DNA from 3 places in the Rhizobium sp. Nf11,1 genome. Region 2 is predicted to be linked to each of the others. Evidence: predicted binding sites of a transcription regulator. Region 2 holds the regulator's gene; each other region holds the start of a gene.
What was found. The regulator PhoB, encoded in region 2, activates phosphate uptake and scavenging genes when phosphate is short. The targets are predictions, from matches to a motif close to TGTCATNNANCTGTCAT.
Positions count from the first base shown of each region.

Region 1: ACQ7C1_RS20010 (DUF1045 domain-containing protein) is a predicted target of PhoB. The motif match lies at 1,373-1,389, and genes of this name have one in related genera.
Region 3: ACQ7C1_RS17585 (acid phosphatase) is a predicted target of PhoB. The motif match lies at 2,697-2,713, and genes of this name have one in related genera.

Region 1 covers NZ_JBOBHU010000013.1:121,043-126,090, forward strand. The annotation lists gene puuE (allantoinase PuuE) at 1-475, opposite strand, end outside; gene ACQ7C1_RS20010 (DUF1045 domain-containing protein) at 590-1,297, opposite strand; gene ACQ7C1_RS20015 (NAD(P)/FAD-dependent oxidoreductase) at 1,412-2,590, opposite strand; gene mnmD (tRNA (5-methylaminomethyl-2-thiouridine)(34)-methyltransferase MnmD) at 2,589-3,317, shown strand; gene ACQ7C1_RS20025 (response regulator) at 3,344-5,048, opposite strand, start outside.
Region 2 covers NZ_JBOBHU010000001.1:4,795-9,842, reverse strand. The annotation lists gene argF (ornithine carbamoyltransferase) at 1-84, opposite strand, end outside; gene ACQ7C1_RS00045 (aspartate aminotransferase family protein) at 122-1,321, opposite strand; gene ACQ7C1_RS00040 (GcrA family cell cycle regulator) at 1,746-2,279, shown strand; gene phoB (phosphate regulon transcriptional regulator PhoB) at 2,525-3,208, opposite strand; gene phoU (phosphate signaling complex protein PhoU) at 3,334-4,047, opposite strand; gene pstB (phosphate ABC transporter ATP-binding protein PstB) at 4,092-4,907, opposite strand; gene pstA (phosphate ABC transporter permease PstA) at 4,923-5,048, opposite strand, start outside.
Region 3 covers NZ_JBOBHU010000011.1:54,573-59,620, forward strand. The annotation lists gene ACQ7C1_RS17575 (3-oxoacid CoA-transferase subunit A) at 1-78, opposite strand, end outside; gene ACQ7C1_RS17580 (IclR family transcriptional regulator domain-containing protein) at 210-968, shown strand; gene ACQ7C1_RS17585 (acid phosphatase) at 1,024-2,568, opposite strand; gene ACQ7C1_RS17590 (cytochrome-c peroxidase) at 2,766-4,055, shown strand; gene ACQ7C1_RS17595 (acyltransferase family protein) at 4,088-5,048, opposite strand, start outside.

The DNA.
Region 1 (5,048 bases), on a different contig from region 2:
CGCCGGTGAGTTCGGTGTGCAGGCGCACGGCTTCGAGGATGTGCTTGCGCTCGAGATCCTCGGGGAAATCCTTGTATTCCAGCCAGCGATAACCGTGGCTGGCGATCTCCCAACCGGCCTCCTTCATGGCCGCGACCGCTTCGGGGTTGCGCGCCATCGCCAGCGTCACGCCATAGACGGTCGCCTGCACCTTGAGACCCGTGAACATCCGCCAGAGCCGCCAGAACCCGGCGCGCGAACCATACTCGTAGATCGATTCCATGTTGAGATTGCGCTGCCCCGGCCAGGCCGCCGCACCGACAATCTCCGACAGCAGGTTTTCGGAAGCCGGATCGCCTTCGAGGATGCAGCTTTCGCCGCCCTCCTCGTAATTGATGACGAACTGCACGGCGACGCGGGCGTCGCCCGGCCACTTCGGATCGGGCGTCTGACGCCCGTAGCCGACGAGATTGCGCGGGTAGGTCTCGGATACCATCAAATCACCTTCTGAAAAGACGAAGGAACGGTATCATCCGCAGCCGGAATGTCGAGACGGAAACTGCATAGGAGAATTTCTCTTTTCAACACAACGACTTAGATCGACATCTGCTCAGGCGATCCTGCGCGCGCTGACCTTGCCCATCGGGTGGAGCGAGTGAACGCGGAAGGGACCGCCAGTGCCCTCCTCGATCATCAAAGCCACATTCGAAACGATTACCGGCTCCCTCAAGACGGACTCGAAGATCGTTCCCAGCACTGGCTCGATGCGGGGCATGTCGATCGTGTTGATGGGGCCTGTCACCGGCATATGGAAGCGGAACTCCTCCATCACATAGGGATTGCCCCAACGATGCAGATTGGCGAATTGCGCCGCCGACAACCCGTCGGGATCGCTGCGTTCGATATCGGCTTCACTCAGCGGCGCCCGGAAACGATCGAACTCCTGAACGATCGCCGAAGCCAGATACTGGATCCGCTCACAGGGGGCGCTCGGCACTAGGCTGTAGAAATTGCCGAGCCGGGCGATTTCGAGACCTGGGATCTGGAAGGGAGCATATGTTCCGGCAAAACGCATGAGGTCGCGCAGGAGTTGCGATTCGGACGTCTCGGCGGAGAGTTGAAAAGGCGCTTTCAGAACGCCGTGAAAACCATAGCGCCGCGGCACCGCAGTATAAAAGGCGATCTCATGAATGCCGAGGCCGCGGACGGCCGGAGGCTCCACCATATCGCCTGAAAACACGTTTCGGCCAAGCCAATTAGCGGCCACGAGCGACAAGGGGTCGCTCGCCGGAGGCGTGAAGCAAATGGCATAGCGCATGCAATTTCCTCCATGAAGGAAGTGAGCGCCGGGAAAATCCGGCGCTGCCGATGCGCAAGCAGATAGGTGATTTGCATGACAGAATAACGAAACGCAGCTGTATCTAATTCACGTTTAACGTGAAGCGACAGCGATATGGCTTGATATCGCGAAGCTTTCCGGCAGCGAAAATTCGCAATCTGTGTCGCCTGCCATACAAACCGCAGCCTCCGCCAGCCGATGGGCCAGCCCGAAGCTGACCTTGAAACCGCCGGTCAGTGCGATCAGTCGGGGATGGATTGGATGGCGGCCGATCATTGGATCGCGGTCGATGGCTTTCGGGCGAAGCCCCGCCCAACGTTCGATGACAGGGGCGCTGCGGAGCGCCGGCACGATCGCCCGCGCCGCCTCGATTAACGCGTCGAGCTGTGCATCGGTCGAGAGGGGGGCGTCGAAACGGTTCTCGCTGGTGCTGCCGACCGCCGCATGCCCCCCCTCATGCGCGACGACATAGAGTCCATCGAGGAAGATCGTCGGCAACGCCGGGTCGACATCTGCTTTCAACAGCGCCGCCTGCCCTTTCACCGGCTGGCCGAGCGGCTGCTTCAAGCCCGGCGTCAGCCGCTGCAGCACGGGAAAGGACTGATGGCCGGCGGCCAGGATGCAGCGGCCGAACGTGATGATTTCGCCGCCGATCTCGGCCGTCCCGCGATCGGGATTGAGATCGGCGACAACAGCATTTTCCATGATGCGCACATGTTTTGCCCGCCGCAGCAATGCGATGAGCGCTGAGATCAAGGAGCGGGGCGCAACACGGGCGGCGAGCGTATCGTGCACGAAGCCACTTTCGCCGGCAGATGCGTCAGGCCAACCATCGACCGGCGGCCTGTCGATGACATGCCAGTGGAAGCGGCGTTCGCCGGTCCGCCAATGGCGCTCGGAATCTTCGGAATGGCCGCGGGCGATGCGCTTGAGATGCGGTTTCGGCAACGGGATCAGCCGCCCCGACCTGTTATAGCCGGCCGACAGCCCGGTTTCTGCTTCAAGCGCCGCAATTTCGGTTTCGATCGAGACCAGCGCATCGAACTGGAATTGCTTTTTCTCCGACCACCGGTCCGGCATATGCGGCATCAGCGCGCCGAGCAGTCCGCCGCTCGCGCCTCCGCCCAATCTGCCGGCGTCGGCGAGGACGGTGCTGATACCGCGGCGTTCGGCATGAATGGCCGCCCAGAGACCCATGATGCCGCCGCCGACGATCAGCAAGTCGCAAGAAGATTGACCGGACGTCGGCTGAGGACTATCGGCTTTTTCCATGAGAGACGTGAACCCCGATGAGATTGGCGCGGGCGCGCCGCAGCCGCTCGAATGGCGCGACGGCGATATGCCCTATTCCACCGCCTTTGGCGATCATTTTTATTGCCGGACCGATGGCCGTCTGGAATGCGGCCATGTCTTTCTCGCCGGCAACGGCCTGCCGGAGCGTTGGCACGGCCAGCGGGATTTTGTCATCGGCGAACTTGGCTTCGGCACCGGCCTGAACTTCGCCGAGACCTGGCGGCAGTGGAAGCTCCATCGCGCAGACGGCCGGCACCTGCATTTCACTTCCTTCGAACTCCATCCGATGCGCGGTGAAGAGATCGGCCGGGCGCTCTCGCATTGGCCGGAGATTGATGCGGAACGCGAGGCGCTGACCGCAGCCTGGCCTCAAACACCTGCTGGTACCGTCTCGCTCGATCTCGATGGCCAGACGCGGCTCAGCGTTGTCTGCGGCGCGGCACTTGACGGCGTCGCCGCGGCAAAACCCGGCTTCGACGCCTGGTATCTCGACGGTTTCGCGCCCTCGCGCAACGGCGACATGTGGTCGGAAGAGCTGATGCGTGAGGTCGCCGAAAAGACTGTGGCCGGCGGCACCTTCGCAACTTACGCCGCAGCCGGCTTCGTGCGCCGCAACCTCATCGCCGCCGGCTTTGCCGTCGAACGCCGCCAGGGCTTCGCCGGCAAGCGCGAAATGCTCTGCGGCATTAAGGCAACCGCTCGGTAAGCCCTACGACTTCCATTCGATGGAGATCAGTAACTCGTGCGCTCCGGCTGCAGCTCATCCCTGCCGAGCCATTGCCGGATCTTCTCCTCCAGAAGTTCCGGGCTGATCGGCTTCGACATGTAATCGTCCATGCCGGCGTCGAGGCAGGCTTCGCGGTCGCTTTCGAGGGCATGGGCGGTGACGCCGATGATCGGCACCCGGTGGCCCTGCCCCTTTTCCCTTTCGCGGATCGTCTGGGTCGCTTCATGGCCGTTCATGACGGGCATCGAGACGTCCATCATGATGATGCGTGGCGTGTGGCTTTCCCAGGCGGCGACGGCCTCCTGCCCGTTGTTGACGACCAGGAAGGAGAGGCCCGTCGACTGCAGTATCTGGGTGAAGACGATCTGGTTGACCTCATTGTCTTCGGCAACCAGCACGTCGACGAATTCGGCCGCCCGCTTTTGCGGCTCGGGCGCAGTTGCAAGTGCAGGCGCCGGCACGGCCGCTTCCGCCCGCAGCCGGGCGATATCGGCTTCCGACGCCTGTTTGACACGGCGGGCGCGGACGACCTCGACGACAGTATTGCGCAGCACGTTGGCGCGTGCCGGTTTCATCAGATGCGCATGGCCGTTCAGCGCGGCGAATTCCTTTTCCGTGCCCGAAATATCCATCGACGTGAGGAAGATGATCGGCAGCTCGACGAAGCGGGGATCGGCGCGCAGCCGGCGCGCGACGTCGGCGCCGTTCATGTCGGGCATGTGATAGTCGAGCACGACGGCGTCGACGGTGACCCCGAGATCGGCCGCTGCCTCGAGGATCGCCAGACCGGTGCCGCCACCTTCGGCAGCCACTCCGTCAAAGCCCCAGAGCGAGAGCTGCTCGGTCAGGATGCGCCGGTTCACTTCATTGTCGTCGACGACGAGGATGCGCGCGCCCTGCACATTGATCGGCAGCGGCTTCGGTTCGAGGCGGGCGGCCGCCACCGCAAAAGGCAGGTTGACGGTGAAGACCGAGCCCTTACCCCATTCGCTCTCGACATTGATATAGCCGCCGAAGAGATCGACGAGGCCGGCGGTGATCGCGAGGCCGAGCCCCGTTCCCTCATGCCGGCGGGTCGACGAGGTGTCGACCTGCGAAAACTTGTCGAAGACCGATTCGAGCTTTTCTCGGGGAATGCCAATACCGGTATCCTCGATGCGGATGATCGCCATGATCTCCCCGCCGGCGATCGTCTCGAAGCCGACATCGACGAAGACATGGCCGCGCTCGGTGAACTTGACGGCGTTGCCGACGAGATTGGTGACGATCTGGCGGAAACGCCCGGCGTCACCAATCACCGCGGCCGGCAGATCCGGTGCAGCCCGCACCAGCAGTTCGATGTTCTTCTCGGCGGCATGCGAGGAGAGGAGTGTCGCCACGTCCTCCACCGCTTCGGTGATATCGAAGGCGGCTTTGCGCAGTTTCATCTGTCCGGCATCGATCTTCGAAAAGTCGAGGATGTCGTTGATAATAGTCAGCAGCGCATTTCCCGACTTGACGATGATGTCGATGAAGGTTTTCTGGCGCGTGTCGAGATTGGTCTTGGCCAGCAGTTCCGCCATGCCGAGCACACCGTTCATCGGCGTGCGGATCTCGTGGCTCATATTGGCTAGGAATTCGGATTTGGCGCGGTCGGCGGCTTCGGCGCGCGACAGGAGCTGGCGCAGTTCCTCCTCGCGGCTCTTGAGCTCGGTGACGTCGGTGAACAGC
Region 2 (5,048 bases):
CTTGCGGGCGAGCGCGTCGTTCATGATAGTTCTGAGGTCGGCCGAGGTGACGGCCGAAAGATCGAGGAAATGTTTAGGAGCCATGTTCTTACCTGTCGTGCGCCCGAAGGCGGCGATCCCTTCAAGCCGTCTTCTTGATCTTGGCGGCGCGGATGCTCTCGGCGGCGCGCTCGAGGCGCACGAGCCCCTCGCGGGCTTCTTCGGCAGTGACCACCAGCGGCGGAAGAAGGCGGATGACGTTGTCGCCGGCCGGCACGCCGAGCAGATGCGCGGCGCGGATCGCCTGCAGCAACTCGGCCGAGGGAACCGCAGCCTTGACGCCGAGCAGAAGCCCCTCGCCTCGGATATCCTCGATCACATCGGGATACCGATCCTTGAGCGAGGCCAGCCCCTGGCGGAAGACGAGCGCGACGTCGCGCACATGCTCAAGGAAGCCATCGGCGAGGATGACGTCGAGCACGGCACTGCCGACCGCCATGGCCAGCGGATTGCCGCCATAGGTCGAACCATGCGTGCCGGCCTTCATGCCGGAGGCAGCCTCGGCCGTGGCAAGGCAGGCGCCGAGCGGGAAACCGCCGCCGATGCCCTTGGCAACGGCCATGATATCGGGCGTGATGCCGGACCATTCATGGGCGAAGAGCTTGCCGGTGCGGCCGACGCCGGTCTGGACCTCGTCGAGGATCAGCAGCAGGCCGTTTTCGTCGCAGATCCGGCGAAGCGCCTTCATGAATTCGCCGGTGGCGGGACGCACGCCGCCCTCGCCTTGCACCGGCTCGATCAGGATTGCGGCCGTCGCATCGGTAATGGCGGCGCGGACGGCCTCGATGTCGCCGAACGGCACCTGATCGAAACCCGGAGCCTTGGGGCCGAAACCTTCGAGATATTTCTCCTGACCGCCGGCGGCAATCGTCGCGAGCGTGCGCCCATGGAAGGCGCCCTCGAAGGTGATGATATGGAACCGCTCGGGATGGCCCTTGGAAAACTGGTAGCGGCGCGCGGTCTTGATGGCGCATTCGAGCGCCTCGGCGCCCGAATTGGTGAAGAACACCTTATCGGCGAAGGTAGCGTCCGTCAGGCGCTTGGCGAGGCGCTCCTGGCCGGGGATCTCATAGATGTTGGAGAGGTGCCAGACCTTGTCGGCCTGCTCCTTCAGCGCCGCGACCACATGCGGGTTGCCATGGCCGACGGAGGTGACGGCGACACCGGCGCCGAAATCGAGATAACGCTCGCCGCTCTCGGTGATCAGCCATACGCCCTCGCCTCGCTCGAACCGCAGCGGGGCGCGAGAATAGGTGTCATAAAGCGGCGCGGCTTCAGCCATGGCGCGGGTCTCCCGTTCAATGTTGTCTTGCACGGACTCCGGCTAACAAAACCAGGTCCAAAAAATCAAAAATGCCGCCTTTCGGCGGCGAGCGGTACTATTTCCTTTTCGCGCTGCAATGTCAACAAAACTGCCGCCTTAGCCTATGCAGCAAGCTTGTACAGCGGCACTTTCGGCCTTCAACAGGCATTATTGCAGAAATGCCACGCAGAGGCAGCAAGTTGGGGAAAACTTGAAATTCGATTCATCCGGATTCCCGCGACTCTTGTCACGGAGTCAGCCTCACACTAGGTTAAAGTTCAATTACTAGACTGCATGCGGCGGAACTAGTCACCAAAATTGATCAAGCGTTTCTTGTTTCGGAGGCTTCCGGGACAACGGTGAGGGATTCTGCCATCACCAACGCAAAAGGTGGAGACAGGGCATGAACTGGACAGACGAGCGGGTCGAGAAACTCAAGAAGCTTTGGGCCGAAGGACTGAGCGCCAGCCAGATTGCTGCGCAGCTTGGCGGCGTCAGCCGAAACGCCGTTATCGGCAAGGTGCACAGGCTCAGCCTTCCCGGCCGCGCCAAAGCCGGCGGCACGGCCACCGCGGCGCGCACGCCGAAGCGCCAGACGTCCGCGCCGCGCGCGCCGAATTACGCCTCCCGGATCACCACCCGCACCGTGACCCGTCAACAGGGCGCAACGATGCTGAAGGAAGAGATCGAGGTCGATGCCGTCGACGAAATGGAATATGTGCCGGCCGGCAATGTGGTCGTGCCGATTTCTCGCCGCCTCGGCCTGACGGAGCTCACCGAACGCACCTGCAAATGGCCGGTCGGCGACCCGCTCAAGGAAGATTTCCATTTCTGCGGCTGCGAGTCCCCCGACAATTCTCCCTATTGCAGCTATCATCAGAAGCTTGCCTATCAGCCGATCAACGAAAGGCGCCGGGCCGCGGCACGGGTCAGCTGAGAAGGCGACATCGCCGGACATAAAAAACGGGCCGAGCGGCCCGTTTTTTATGATTGGAGTGGAAGCGCTGGGGTTGCCCCTCATCCGGCTGCCGCCACCTTCTCCCCGCACGCGGGGCGAAGGGACATGCCGCAACCTCTCCGTTCCCCGCCGACCTTTCGCAGGGCACGTCCCCTCTCCCCGTCAGAACGGGGAGAGGGCTAGGGTGAGGGGCAAATCTTTGACTTTAGCAGCAGTAGAAACCCTCAGGCTTCCATCGAATAGCCGGCGCCACGGACGGTGCGGATGACGTCCTGCATGTTGGAGAAGTTCAGCGCCTTGCGCAGGCGGCCGACATGGACGTCGACGGTGCGCTCGTCGACATAGATGTCGTGGCCCCAGACGCCGTCGAGCAGCTGCGAGCGGGAAAAGACCCGGCCCGGCGACGACATCAGGAATTCCAGCAGGCGGAATTCGGTCGGGCCGAGGCGGACTTCGCGGCTCTTGCGGTGGACGCGATGGGTTTCGCGGTCGAGCTCGATATCGCCGCATTTCAGCACCGAGGACAGCACCTCGGGACGGGCACGGCGCAGCATCGCCTTGACGCGGGCGACGAGCTCGGGGGTCGAGAAGGGCTTGACGACATAATCGTCGGCGCCGGTGGACAGTCCGCGCACACGCTCGCTCTCCTCGCCGCGCGCCGTCAGCATGATGATCGGCAGTCGCTCGGTTTCCGGCCGCATGCGCAGGCGCCGGCAGAGTTCGATGCCGGAGACGCCGGGCAGCATCCAGTCGAGGATGAGCAGGTCGGGCGTGCGCTCCTGAAGCCTGATTTCGGCCTCGTCGCCGCGCAGGATGGTATCGACCTCGAAGCCTTCGGCTTCGAGATTATAGCGAAGGAGCACGCTGAGGGCTTCCTCGTCTTCAACAACTGCGACTCTCGGGATCATGCGTGTCCGTCTCCTCGCGCACAAGCCTTAAACCGGGGTTCTAAGCAGGCGTCCTGCGCAAATTCAGAAATTGGCTGCGACCTCTTTGCGCGCCCCGAACGGGCGCGCACGCAATCTTGGAAGGATTATTCCGTCGCGGCGCCAACGGTGTTGGCGCTGTCATCCTTCGGACGATCGCCTTCCGGCTGGGCGCCTGTCGCCATGTAGTAGATCGTCTCGGCGATGTTGGTGGCATGGTCGCCGATGCGCTCGATGTTCTTGGCGCAGAAGAGCAGATGCGTGCAGCTCGTGATGTTGCGCGGATCTTCCATCATGTAGGTCAAGAGCTCGCGGAACAGCGAGGTGTACATGGCGTCGATCTCGTTGTCGCGTTCGCGGATGGCGGTCGCCTTGTCGGCAGCGCGTGTCGTATAGACGTCGAGCACTTCCTTGAGCTGGACAAGCGCCAGCTCGGAGAGATGCTCGAGACCGCGGGCGAGCTTGCGGGGAACGCCGGTGCTCTGCACGGCGATGACGCGCTTGGCGGTGTTCTTGCCGAGGTCGCCGACGCGTTCGAGATCGGCGGCGATGCGGATCGAACCCATGATTTCGCGCAGGTCCGCGGCCATCGGCTGCCGGCGGGCGATGGTGACGATCGCCTTGTCGCCGATTTCGCGCTCGGTGTGATCGAGGATCACGTCGTCTGAGATGACCTTCTGCGCCAGCGCGGTATCGCCGTTGACCAGCGCCCGGACGGATTCGGCGACCATCTGTTCGGCCAGGCCGCCCATTTCGGAAATCCGCCTGGACAGGAACTTCAGATCATCATCATAGGCAGAATAAATATGTGTCGATGCCATGGGGCTTTGTCCTCGAATAAGGGGAAGGCTTCGGATGGCCGTGATCAGCCGAAGCGACCCATGATGTAGTCCTGGGTACGGGGATCGTCCGGATTGGTGAACATCTTGTCGGTGTCGTTCTCCTCGACAAGATTGCCGAGGTGGAACATGGCGGTGCGCTGCGAGACGCGCGCGGCCTGCTGCATGGAGTGGGTGACGATGACGATCGTATAGTTTTCGCGCAGTTCGTGGATCAGCTCCTCGACCTTGGCGGTGGCGATCGGGTCAAGGGCCGAGCAGGGCTCGTCCATCAGGATGACTTCCGGGCTGACGGCAACGGCGCGGGCAATGCACAGGCGCTGCTGCTGACCGCCGGAGAGGCCCGTGCCGGATTCGTGCACGCGGTCCTTGACCTCGTTCCAGAGCCCGGCGCGCTGCAGGCTGCTCTCGACGATCTGGTCGAGATCGGCCTTCGACTTGGCGAGACCGTGGATGCGGGGGCCGTAGGAGACGTTTTCATAGATCGACTTCGGGAACGGGTTCGGCTTCTGGAAAACCATGCCGACGCGGGCGCGAAGTTCGACGACGTCGATATCCGGATCATAGATATCGTCGCTGTCGAGCGTGATCTTGCCGGTGACGCGGCACCCCTCGATCGTGTCGTTCATGCGGTTCAGGCTTCGCAGGAAGGTCGACTTGCCGCAGCCCGAGGGGCCGATCAGGGCGGTTACGGTGTTTTCGCGGATGTTCAGGTTCACGTCGAAAAGCGCGCGCTTCTCGCCATAGTATACGGAGACATCCTGTCCGATCATTTTATACGGGACGTTGCTCATCTTCTGATCCAGCGCCTTTTCAACTGCAGCTTCCGTCAGCATGTTCATGATGTTTGACTCCGTTTACCAGCGGCGCTCGAAGCGACGACGCAAGAGGATGGCGCCCATGTTCATGACGACCAGGAACAGGAGCAGGACGATGATGGCACCCGAAGTACGCTCCACGAAGGCACGTTCGGCCTCGTTCGC
Region 3 (5,048 bases), on a different contig from region 2:
GAAGCCGCCGATCATGACGGTGGCGCCGTCGCCGATCTCGGAGACGGCCTCAGCCGTGCTCGCGATTGTCTTGTCCATGGGGATCTCCTCAGCCTTTCCTTGTCATCAGAAATAAAACGCAGCAGGAGCAACGGCAAGGCATTTTGTGCGTTATTTGACATTTGTTCATATATCGCACATGCTCACTTGTTAAGAGGAGAATCGAACCCATGCGTGAAACCGATTTCGTCAGCGGCTTTGCCCGCGGCCTGAAAGTCATCGAAGCCTTCGGTGAAACGCGGCAGCGGCTTTCCATCGCCGAGGCATCGAAGCTGACAGAGCTCGACCGCGCCACGGTGCGGCGTTCGCTGCTGACGCTCGCCGAGCTCGGTTATGCCGATTATGACGGCAAGTTCTTCACGCTGACGCCGAAGATCCTGCGGCTCGGCCATGCCTATCTGGCGGCAACGCCGCTGCCGGCGCTGTTGCAGCCGCATCTCGATCAGCTCTCGGAACAGGCCGGCCAGAGCGCCTCGGCCTCGGTGCTCGACGGCACCGAGATCGTCTATATCGCCCGCGCCGCGCAGCGCCGGGTGATGTCGATCAATCTGACCCCCGGCAGCCGCCTGCCGGCCTATTGCGCCTCGATGGGCCGGGTGCTGCTGGCGGCCCTATCGGAGACAGAGGCGCGCGCCATCCTGGCCAGGAGCGAGCTGAAGCAGAACACGGCCAATACCAAAACCGATCCGGACGAACTCATCGAAGAATTCCGCCGGGTGCGCGCAGAAGGCTGCGCCGTCATCGATCAGGAGCTGGAGATCGGCCTCTGCTCGATCGCCGTGCCAGTCGAAAACGACCGCGGCGAAACGATCGCGGCGATCAATATCGGCGCGCCGGCCGCGCTCGTCCCGGCCGCCGAGATGAAGGCGCGCTATCTCAAGCTGTTGAAGGAAACGCAAGCGGCGTTGCGGCCGCTGCTGCGCCGATAACGGCAAGCCGAAAGGCGAACGGCCCCGGCCGGAACCGGAGCCGCTAGACGAAAAGTCAATGCGTCAGATCGAGCGCGGCTGTGAGATCGCCCATCGGCGGCTCGCCATTGTCGCTGAGCGCCTTGTCGCGGGCGGCGATGCCGGGCAGCACCGGCAGGTCGTAACGCGTCGTGATCAGCCGGATTATCGAGGTCGTGTCGTACTGGGTATGATCGACCGTGCCGGCCTTGGCGAAGGGCGAAATGATCACGGCCGGGACGCGGTTGCCCGGACCCCAGCGGTCGGCCTTCGGCGGCGCGACGTGATCCCAGAAGCCGCCATTCTCGTCATAGGTGACGATGACGAGCATATGGCCCCATTGCGGGCTCTTCTCGAGATGGGCGACGACATCGGCAAGATGCTGGTCGCCGCTTGATACATCGGCATAACCACCATGTTCGTTGAGATTGCCCTGCGGCTTGTAGAAGGACACCGCCGGCAGCTTGCCGGCGTCGATGTCCCGCAGGAACGCCTCGCCGGCCAGGCCGCCATCCTTGAGATGGTCGGCGCGAGCGGGTGTGCCGGGGGCGAAATTGGCGAAATAATTGAAGGGCTGGTGGTGGAACTGGAAGTTCGGCACCGGTGTGGCGTTTTTGCCGTCGAGCGCCGCCTGCCAGGCGCCGCCATACCAGGCCCAGCTGACGCCCTTCTGCGACAGGAGATCGCCGATGGTGGTCTCATGCTGCGGCGGCAAAGTCGTCGCCGCATTGGGATCGGCATAGGCCGGATCGCCGTCCTTGGCCGGCGGATTGGCGCTCGGCTGATAGGGCGGCTGCATGGTGTTGACGGCGTAGAAGTCTGGGGTCAGCGTGCCGTCGGAGACGAATTTCGGCGCCCCCTGCAGCGCCGATTTCGGCGCGTTGTCGGCGACAACAAGCGAGGTGCCGTCGGCATCGACCTTGGCGATGACAGGCTTTGCCGGGCTCTTGTCGGCATCGGGATAAAAGGGCGCGCAGGCGCAGGCCAGCGCGAAATGGTTGAGGAAGGAGCCGCCGAAAGCGCCCTGGAAGAAATTGTCGGCGAGCACGTATTTTTTCGCGACCTGCCACATCGGCAGGATCGAGCCGTCATAATGGCCCATGACCAGGCTGCCGGAATCGGCCCAGGCGACGAATTTGTCGTTCTTGCCGCCGTCGATCTGCATCTGCTCCTGATAGAAGCGATGCCAGAGATCGCGGGTGACGATCGTCGGCGCCTGCGCAAACCCCTTGGGATCGTCGATCGCAAAGCTGGCATTGGCAAGATGGGCCGACTGCGCCTCGGTGATCGCAGGCGTCACGCCTTTGGCGGTCAGGCCGCCCCAGGCCGGCGGCAGTTCGGCGAGCGGCTTGCCGTCGCGGTCGAGCTGGCGGTCCTGACCGGCGCCGACATTGGCAAGGCCGTTGGCGCCGGGAAAGCCGCCATAGAGATTATCGAAGCTGCGGTTTTCGGCATAGATGACGACAATATTGCCGATCTTGTCGTAACCGGCGGGCGCGGCATGGGCGGAGGCCGCGATAGTGAGCGGCATCATGGCCGATCCGGCGAGACAGAGCGAGGCGAGGCGTTTCAGGCTTTTCACGGGGGTTACCTCATGGCTAGGGGGCATTGGCTAGAGGGAGCGGGGGCCGCTCGGGGGGCGCACCGACGCTAGTCCCGCCTTCCATCAACTTTGTGACAGCAAGGTTACAGCGGTGGCACGACAACAGCCGTCATCAATTTGTTGCATCACGGTTCGATCATGCTGGAGGCCATGCATAAATCATTGGAATCCTTAGGATGACGAAAACGATGTCCTGGCTTGCGCGGCCCGGCCTGGCGGCCGGAATCGGCGCTGCAATGCTCTCTCTCGCCATTATGCCGCTGCGGCAAAGCAGCGCGGCGGCGGCTGCCGACATCCATCCCGGCCCAATGTCGCGCGCCGAGGCCTTCGCCCGGGCCGAATGGCTGACCGCGCTCGGCCGCAAGATGTTTTTCGATCCCTCGCTCTCGGCCTCGGGGCTGCAGGCCTGCGCCTCCTGCCATGATCCAGCCCACGCCTTCGGCCCGGCCTCGGCAGCGCCGGTCGAGATGGGCGGCGCCAATATGGACCGGCCGGGCCTGCGCGCCGTCCCGACGCTGCGCTACCTGCAGGCGGTGCCCGCCTTCACCGAGCATTATTACGAGTCCGAGGACGAGGGCGACGAGAGCGTCCACAACGGCCCGACCGGCGGCCTGACCTGGGACGGCCGGGTCGATCATGGCGCCGACCAGGCGAAGATCCCGCTGCTCTCACCCTTCGAGATGGGCAACACGGATGCGGCCGACGTCGCCGCCAAACTGCGCAAGGCGTCCTATGCCGCCGACATCAAAGCGGTCTTCGGCGAGACCGTATTCGACAACCCGCAAGACACATTCGACGCCGCCGCCGAGGCGCTCGCCACCTTCGAGCAGAGCGGCCCGGATTTCTACCCCTATTCCAGCCGCTACGACGCATTTCTCGCCGGCAAGGCGACGCTGACTGCGCAGGAACTGCACGGCCGGCAGCTGTTCGAGGACCCGGCCAAGGGCAATTGTTCGAGCTGTCACCTCAGCGAACCCGCCAATGACGGCGAGCCGCCGCTCTTTTCCGATTTCGGCTTCCTCGCGCTCGGCGCGCCGCGCAACATGGCGATCCCGGCCAATGGCGATCCGACCTATCATGACCTCGGCCTCTGCGGCCCTCAGCGGACCGATCTCGCCAGCCACAAGGACTATTGCGGCCTCTTCCGCACGCCGACGCTGCGCAATGTCGCGCTGAAGAAGAGCTTCTTTCACAACGGCTATTTCCACACGCTGCGCGACGTGGTCTCCTTCTATGCCACCCGCGACAGCGACCCCGGCCGCTGGTATGCGCAAAATGCCGACGGCACGATCCGCCGCTATGACGACCTGCCGCAGGCCTATTCGGACAATCTCAACCAGGACCCGCCCTTCGGCCGGAAGCCCGGCGACGCGCCGGCGCTGACCGATCCCGAAATCGACGACATCGTCGCCTTCCTCGGGACGCTGACGGATGCGGATCTGCTGCCAGAGCCGAGCGGGGATTGAAACAATCGCTGGATGGGCCGTGCGAAGCCCAGTCAGGGCTGCATGTCATCGAGCTGTACGGTTTGACGAGCCCGGATGGCGGTTGCTTTGTCTACGAGGCGTGCTGTCATGTAAGCGAAACAGACAACTGCGCCAAGAAGCACCAAGAAGGCGAGAGGGCCATTCAGACCAACCAAACCCGCAAGGGGCTTGAAGACACCGATCACACCGCGATGCAGGATGTAGACGGGATAGGAGATGTATCCGATCCAGGTCGCCAGCCCTTCTGCCTGGGCGGGCATCTCCAGCAACAGGCCGAGTGTTACGATGAGCGGCGCCAGGGTGATCGCGAAGATCAGATCGTAGTAGGGCCGCAGTACGAGCGGAACCGGAGCTGCAATGCAGATCAGCAAAAGCAGGCACGGAGCTATTGCGACCCAGCCCCTCCTCCAGGCCGAAACGCCGTTGAAGAGACGGCTGATAACGACACCTGCGGTAAATGAGAACATCACCCTCGGCAGTCCACCCACTGCTGAAGGCCACTCCCAGCCGATATTCAACATGCCGTACTTCAGACCGACAAAAACCAAGAATGCCGCCGAGACGAGCGCAACGGCGCAGAGGGCGCGGACGGAGAGCCGGAAGAGCCACAGTGCGAAGACGATATTGACCAGCAATTCCCAGAACATCGACCAGGCCGGGCCGTTGATCGGAAACATCCCTTGCATCGGATGCGCTTGAAGGAAATACATCGGGCTCGGCAAAACGAAGGTATTGGTTGCGCTCGACACCAGCAGATCGACCGCGCTTTGGGCTCGCAGTCCCCAGCTCGTCAACAGAATGATCTGCACGAGGCCAACCAAGATCCCGATCAGATAGAGCGGATACAGGCGTTTGATGCGGGCCTTCATGAATGACTGAAATGGCAGGCCGCGCGACAGCCTTCGTCCGTAAATGTCGGCGATAATGAAGCCGCTGAGAACGAAGAAAAAGTCGACCGCCAGATAAGCCGAT